Regions from separate parts of the Paenarthrobacter sp. YJN-5 genome, predicted to be linked through region 2. Evidence: riboswitches for the same ligand, from Rfam matches in the RefSeq annotation. Region 2 holds a riboswitch; each other region holds the start of a gene.
The links. Region 2 has a riboswitch for S-adenosylmethionine ahead of HMI59_RS14430 (homoserine O-acetyltransferase). Riboswitches for the same ligand answer to the same signal wherever they lie in the genome.
Positions count from the first base shown of each region.

Region 1 (2,254 bases), 2.1 Mb from region 2:
CCGCCTTTTCATACCGCAGGTCGTGCTCGATCTGCTGGTCCAGTCCGTAATTCTGCGCGGCGAGGTCGCTGCCGGAGGTCACCACGTTCCAGCCGAGTTGGCCCCCGGAGAAATGCTGCAGGGTGGCAAGGAGCCTGGCCGCGGTGAAAGGCGGGTAGAAGGACGCGCTGATGGTGGGCACAATGCCGAGGTGTTCGGTCGCGGACAGCAGGTACGGCACCAGCGCGAGGGGATCGTGCTTGGGAGCGAAGGAGGCGTGCGCAAGCGACACTTCCGCGGTGCCGCCGTACGTGTCCGGGACGGTGAGTGAATCTTCGATGATGAACAGGTCCAGCCCCGAGCGTTCAAAAGCCCGGACGGCCTCCTGGTAGAGCGCAGGCTTCTTCCAGTCGTAGCCCAGGCTGTAGCCGGGAGTCCCCCAGCCCTGGACACCGAATCCATGGCCCACGAACCATCCGAAATGCAGCATGGGCTTGAGTGTAGAACTGCTCTGTCCGTTCACCGCGACCTGATTTCATGCGAAGTTACAGGGGGTCGTATTGCGTCAATTATGCTCCCGTGACGTCTTAAATGGTCCAGTCCCGGCGGCCGGTCCGGTTACGCAACATGACGACGGCGGGACACCCGCCACATGCGTCGCAACGGCCGCGGATGTTATTTTCTTCTTGAGTAATGAGTACCAGCGCCAAGCCCTGACTTGCTGGTCGGCAACCCTCTCCCGCGGCGGGGTGCCTCAGGTGACTACTCGGCGTATTCGACACTTCGAACTGCAAGCGTGACTGAGGAGCACATTAATGCCTGAACCCACCGAAGAGAGACTTTCCTACCGTTTGATCACGGGCCCGGACACCCGGGACTTCTGCGAACGGATCAGCAACGCCCTCGCTGAAGGCTACGTCCTGCATGGCAGCCCGTCGGCCACCTTCAACGGCACGGACGTCATCGTGGCACAGGCCGTGGTGTTGCCTGCCGCCGTCGCCAGCGCGGATGCCGCCGTGGCCAATGCCGTGGATGAGCTGGAGAACGACGAGGACGAGGCAGCATTCGAGGGCCACGCATGAGCTACGCCGGAGACCTGACCCCGCAGGATGCCTGGGCGAAGCTGCAGGACGGTGCCATCCTGGTGGACGTCCGCACCGAGGGCGAATGGGCCCACATCGGCATCCCCGACACCAAGGCCACGGAAAACGATCCCCTGTTCATCCAGTGGAACCTTGCAGGCGGCGTCCCGAACTCCCGCTTCATCGAAGACCTGCAGCAACAGGCACCCGAGGGAGACGGCGTTGAGCTTGTGTTCCTTTGCCGGTCCGGACAGCGCTCCATTGCTGCGGCCATCGCCGCAACACAGGCAGGTTTCACCGCCTACAACGTCCTCGAAGGCTTCGAAGGTGAACCGGACCGTTACGGCGAACGAACCGTCAACGGCTGGAAAAACCGCGGCCTGCCAACCAACCTTGGAAACGAATAAGAAGTGACTTTCAACCCTGACGCCGCCGGCTGGAATCCAGACACCCAAGCCGTTCGCGGTGGCCTTGACCGTACCAATTTCCAGGAAACGGCGGAGCCCGTCTTCCTCAACTCCGGCTTCGTCTACGAGTCGGCGGCAGCTGCCGAGCGCGCCTTCACCGGGGAAGACGAACGCTTCGTCTACTCCCGCTACGGCAACCCCTCCGTTGCCACCTTCCAGGAGCGGCTGCGTCTCCTTGAAGGCACCGAAGCCTGCTTCGCGACGGCGTCGGGCATGTCCGCAGTCTTCACTGCCCTTGGTGCCTTGCTGGGCGCCGGCGACCGGGTGGTTGCCGCCCGCTCGCTCTTTGGTTCCTGCTTTGTGATCCTCAACGAGATCCTGCCGCGCTGGGGCGTGGAGACCGTGTTCGTGGACGGCCCCGACCTTGACCAGTGGCGCGCTGCCCTCTCCGAGCCCACCACCGCGGTGTTCTTCGAGTCCCCCTCCAACCCGATGCAGGAGATCGTGGACATCGCAGCCGTCAGCGAGCTCGCGCACGCCGCCGGGGCAACAGTGGTGGTGGACAACGTCTTTGCCACTCCCCTGCTCCAGCGCTGCGGCGACCTCGGCGCCGACGTCATCGTGTACTCCGGCACCAAGCACATCGACGGCCAAGGCCGCGTACTGGGCGGTGCGATCCTGGGTACCAAGGAGTTCATCGAAGGCCCGGTCAAGCAGCTCATGCGGCACACCGGACCGTCATTGTCCGCGTTCAACGCGTGGGTGCTGACCAAGGGCCTGGAGACC
Region 1 is NZ_CP053544.1:617,707-619,960, reverse strand. Features, by position in the region: gene HMI59_RS02900 (NtaA/DmoA family FMN-dependent monooxygenase) at 1-502, opposite strand, end outside; SAM riboswitch class IV at 669-782, shown strand; gene HMI59_RS02895 (DUF1737 domain-containing protein) at 795-1,061, shown strand; gene HMI59_RS02890 (rhodanese-like domain-containing protein) at 1,058-1,468, shown strand; gene HMI59_RS02885 (O-succinylhomoserine sulfhydrylase) at 1,472-2,254, shown strand, end outside.
Region 1: linked by a shared signal. The riboswitch ahead of HMI59_RS02895 (DUF1737 domain-containing protein) and the one ahead of HMI59_RS14430 (homoserine O-acetyltransferase) in region 2 are both predicted to bind S-adenosylmethionine.

Region 2 (2,254 bases):
AGGTGCCGCCCCCGCCAAGTGGAGGCTCTGCGCCGCAGGGCTACCGGGCGCGGAAGCTCGCAGAGCTGGACGCGAAGTTCAGCAACGGCGAGATCGCCATGGAGGACTACATGAAGCAGCGCGGCGAGATCATGAACGGCTGAGGTCTTCGGCAAAGAAGGCTGCGCCCAGCTGGCCCGCGAGCTGGCCGATCTCCGTGAGGAAGCCGTCGTGCCCAATGGGGGCTTCGATGATGTGGACCGGGACGTCGCCCGGCAAGGCTTCGGCGAGTTCGTGCGACTGTGCCGGGAAGTAGAGCCGGTCGGAGTTCACGGCCGCCACAAAAAACTGTGCCGTGGCCCGGGACAACGCTTCCTTGAGCGGGCCGCGTCCCCGCCTGACGTCGTGGGACATCAGGGCCTCGGTGATCGCAATGTAGCTGTTGGCATCGAAGCGGCGCACCAGCTTGGTGCCCTGGTGGTCCAGGTAACTCTCCACCTGGTAGCGCCCCCGCTCCCCCAGCACGGCGGCGGCCAGCGGTTTCTCCTGCGGCTGCGCTTCCCGGCCGAAGCGGAGGTCCAGCTCCAGCGCGGAACGGTACGTGATGTGGGCAATCCGCCGCGCCAAGGCAAGGCCGGTTTCAGGTGCCGGGCCATGGTAGTAGTCGCCGTTGTTGAAGTTCGGATCCTGGCGGATTGCGAGCGTCTGTGCCTGCGCAAACGCGATCTGCTCCGCGGTGCTGTAGGCACCTACGGAAATCACGGCGCAGCGCTCTACCCTGTCCGGGAAGGTCACCGCCCATTCCAAGGCGCGCGCCCCGCCCATCGAGCCGCCCAGCACTGCATGCCACTGCCGGATCCCCAAGGCGTCGGCGAGCCGGGCTTCGGCCACTGTGCTGTCGCGCAGGGTCACCAGCGGGAAGCGGGAGCCCCAAGGCTTGCCGTCCGGGGCTTGCGACGACGGCCCGGTGCTGCCGTAGCAGCCGCCCACGATGTTGATGGAAATGACAAAGAACCTGTTGGTGTCGATCGTTGCGCCCGGGCCAACCAGCTGCTCCCACCAGCCCTCCTCGTCCGAGGCGCCGCGTGCAACGTGCGTACTACCCGTGAGGGCGTGCTCCACGAGGACGGCGTTTGAGGCGTCGGCATTGAGCTTGCCCCAAGTCTCATAGGCCAGGACAACGTCCGGGAGAAATCCGCCGGCTTCCAGCTCCAGGGAACCCACCCGGGCGTATTTGACGGTTCCGTCCTGTTCTTCCGATGTGGGAAGGGATGTGGCAGTAATGGTCATTCCTTTGACACCTAAACCTCGCGCTTGCCCGCCGCCGTTATTGCGGCAGGCCAGGTCCTCACCCGGGGCACCCCACCGCGGAGGAGGGTTGCCGGCCAGCAAGCCGGGGCTGATCGCTGGCACTCATGACCTAACACCTAGAGTTTAGGAAGAGAACGGCCGTTCTGGCGAAGAATGTGACAGCAGTATGACGGTTCAGGGCGTTTTAGTTCACGAATGCGCACGTGACGGGGCCGCCCGGCGAAGAATCCTCAGTCCGGGCGGCCCGCCGCGACGCACGTCAGGCGGGGTCAGGCACCCTTTGCCGCGCGGAATCCTGCCTCGAGGTCGGCAATGATGTCATCGATGTGCTCGATTCCCACGGACAGGCGGACGAGGCCCGGGTTCACTCCGGCAACGGCCTGCTGTTCAGCGGTCAGCTGGCTGTGGGTGGTCGACGCAGGGTGGATGACCAGGGAACGGACATCACCGATGTTCGCCACATGGGAGTGCAGTTCCAAGGCATCGACGAAGCGCTTGCCGGCTTCGACGCCACCCTTGATGGTGAAGGCAACAACGGCTCCCGTGCCGCGGGGACCGTACTTGCGGCCACGGTCGTACCAGGGGCTTGATGGCAGGCCCGCATAGGCGACCGCTTCGACGTCGTCACGGGCTTCAAGCCATTCGGCCACCTTGGTGGCGTTGGCCACGTGACGCTCCACCCGCAGGCTCAAGGTTTCCAGGCCTTGGGCAATGAGGAAGGCGTTGAACGGCGATACTGCGGAACCGAGGTCGCGCAGCAACTGGACGCGGGCCTTCAGGATGTAGGAAAGGTTGGCGCCGAGGGCGCCGTCCTTGCCGAGGTCCCGGGCGTAGACCAGGCCGTTGTAGCTGGGGTCGGGGGTGTTGAAGTTCGGGAAGCGCTCCGGGTCCTGGCTGAAGTCGAAGTTTCCGGAATCCACGATTACCCCGGCAATGGCAGCACCATGACCACCCAGGTACTTGG
Region 2 is NZ_CP053544.1:3,053,709-3,055,962, forward strand. Features, by position in the region: gene HMI59_RS14425 (hypothetical protein) at 1-143, shown strand, start outside; gene HMI59_RS14430 (homoserine O-acetyltransferase) at 130-1,269, opposite strand; SAM riboswitch class IV at 1,285-1,400, opposite strand; gene HMI59_RS14435 (bifunctional o-acetylhomoserine/o-acetylserine sulfhydrylase) at 1,560-2,254, opposite strand, start outside.

Region 3 (2,254 bases), 1.4 Mb from region 2:
GCTCGGCGGCCAGGTAAGCCGCCACCAGTCCCGCGTCGAAGCCTTCAACGGAGAAGTTGACGACGCCGATGGTGTCGGTGGAATCACTGAAGATCCGGTGGACGGTGACCCCTTCAATGGATTCCAAGCCCTCAACCAGGAAGGATCGGATGGCAACCTCATGGTTGTGCCAGTCCTGTTGGTCCAAGCCGGCCAGCACCTGGGTAGCCCGCGCCAAGGTGGCTGCCCCCAGGACGTTGGGGGAACCGCCCTCGTGCCGGGCCGGACCAGTTGCCCAGCTCACCGAATCCAGGCGCGCTTCACGAACGGCGCCGCCGCCGGCAAGGTGGGGGGTTCCGGCGTCGAGCCAATCGGGACGGCCGACCACGACGCCTGCGCCGAAGGGCGCGTAGAGCTTGTGCCCCGAGAAGACGACGTAGTCCACGTCGCTCTCGGAAATGTTGATGCGCCGGTGCGGGGCGAGCTGGGCTGCATCGACGACGATCCGCGCGTCGAACTCATGCGCCAACGCTGCGAGCTCTGCGATCGGCAGGATTTCGCCGGTGACGTTGGAAGCGCCGGTCACAGCGAGCAAGGATATTCCGCCCTGGCTCAACTCATCGCGCAGGTTGGCGATGGTGGCTGACAACGTGGGGGAGGCGATGACGCTGCGGTGCGGTACGCCCTGCCAGGGGAGCAGGTTGGCGTGGTGCTCGATGTCGAGGTACAGGACTTCACCGGCCGGTGCGCCGTCAAGCCGGGGGAGGCATCCGGCGAGGAGGTTCAGCGAATCGGTGGTGTTGCGGGTGAAGATGACTGAATCATCCGGCCGGCCGCCAACGAAGTCCCGCACGATGTTCCGCGAGTTTTCATAGACGGACGTGCTGATTTGGGACGCGTAACCGGCGCCACGGTGCACACTGGCGTAATAGGGCAGAATCTCGTTCAGGTAGGCAGAGACGATGGTCAGGGCCGGGGCCGACGCGCCGTAGTCAAGGTTTGCGTACCTGACGTGTCCCCCTTGGATCAGGGGAGCCTGCAGCTCTGCTCCGGTGACGGCGGCCAGCGGTCGCGCTGCGAGGGCTTCGTGTGCCGCGTGGTCATCTCCGAAAGCGGGCAGGACGGTGGAATCGAACGTAACAGTGCTCATGGGACCTCACTCAAGAAGGACCCCTCCAAGGGATCCGCGCTTGCCGTATCCGTTCCGGACCGGCCTGGTCGTCACCCGGGGCACCCCACCGCGAATGGAGGGTTGCCGGCCAGCAAACCGGGGTTTAGCGCTGGCACTCGTGACCTGTAAAAGAGACTAGGGCACCTTCCGCGGACGATTCAAAGCGGAAGGAGTTTGTTAAGCGGTTTGTTACGGAGAGAGCCGAATCCCGTTTTGGTCGAATAATCGACGGCGATGGCACCCTGAAGTGGGTTTGTCGCCGTCGATTATTCGCAGCATTACGGTTCGGCTGTTGCCGGAGCGCGCTAAAGGAGATCGTCGATCTCCGGGTTGAGGCGCTTCAGGACCTCTGAGTGGAGGATGGAATTGGTGGCCAGCGCGTTGCCGCCGAAGGGGCCGTCTTCGCCCTCAAGCGAGGTGAACCTGCCGCCGGCCTCCGTGACGATCGGCACCAATGCAGCCATGTCGTAAAGGTTTAGTTCCGGTTCGCAGGCGATGTCTACGGCACCTTCGGCCACCAGGCAGTAGGACCAGAAATCCCCGAAGGCGCGGGTCCGCCAGACGTCGTCAGTGAGCGAAAGGAATTCGTCCAGGTTTCCGCGCTCCTTCCATCCCGAAAGGCTCGAGAAGGACAGTGACGCGTCCGCCAGCGAAGAGACGTTGGAGACCTTCAAACGGGTGGCCGACGCGAGGGACCGCCCTGTGTAGGCTCCCATGCCCTTGGCGGCCCACCAGCGTTTGCCGAGTGCCGGCGCGCTGACCACACCCACCACGGGCTCGTCCTCGTCAACGAGGGCGATCAAGGTTGCCCACACCGGCACCCCCCGGACAAAGTTCTTCGTCCCGTCGATGGGGTCGATGATCCAGCGCCGCGATCCATGGCCGCTGCTGCCGAACTCTTCGCCCAGCACGGCGTCGCGGGGACGCGAACGCGAGAGCTGGCCGCGGATGGCTTCCTCGGCTGCCTTGTCCGCATCGGTGACCGGCGTCAGGTCGGGTTTGGTTTCGATCTGCAGGTCCAGGGCCTTGAACCGGTCCATGGTCTGGGCGTCCACCGAATCGGCCAGGACGTGGGCCAGCCGCAGGTCATCGTTGTAACTGGAA
Region 3 is NZ_CP053544.1:1,650,504-1,652,757, forward strand. Features, by position in the region: gene HMI59_RS07855 (aminotransferase class V-fold PLP-dependent enzyme) at 1-1,129, opposite strand, end outside; SAM riboswitch class IV at 1,161-1,274, opposite strand; gene hisN (histidinol-phosphatase) at 1,456-2,254, opposite strand, start outside.
Region 3: linked by a shared signal. The riboswitch ahead of HMI59_RS07855 (aminotransferase class V-fold PLP-dependent enzyme) and the one ahead of HMI59_RS14430 (homoserine O-acetyltransferase) in region 2 are both predicted to bind S-adenosylmethionine.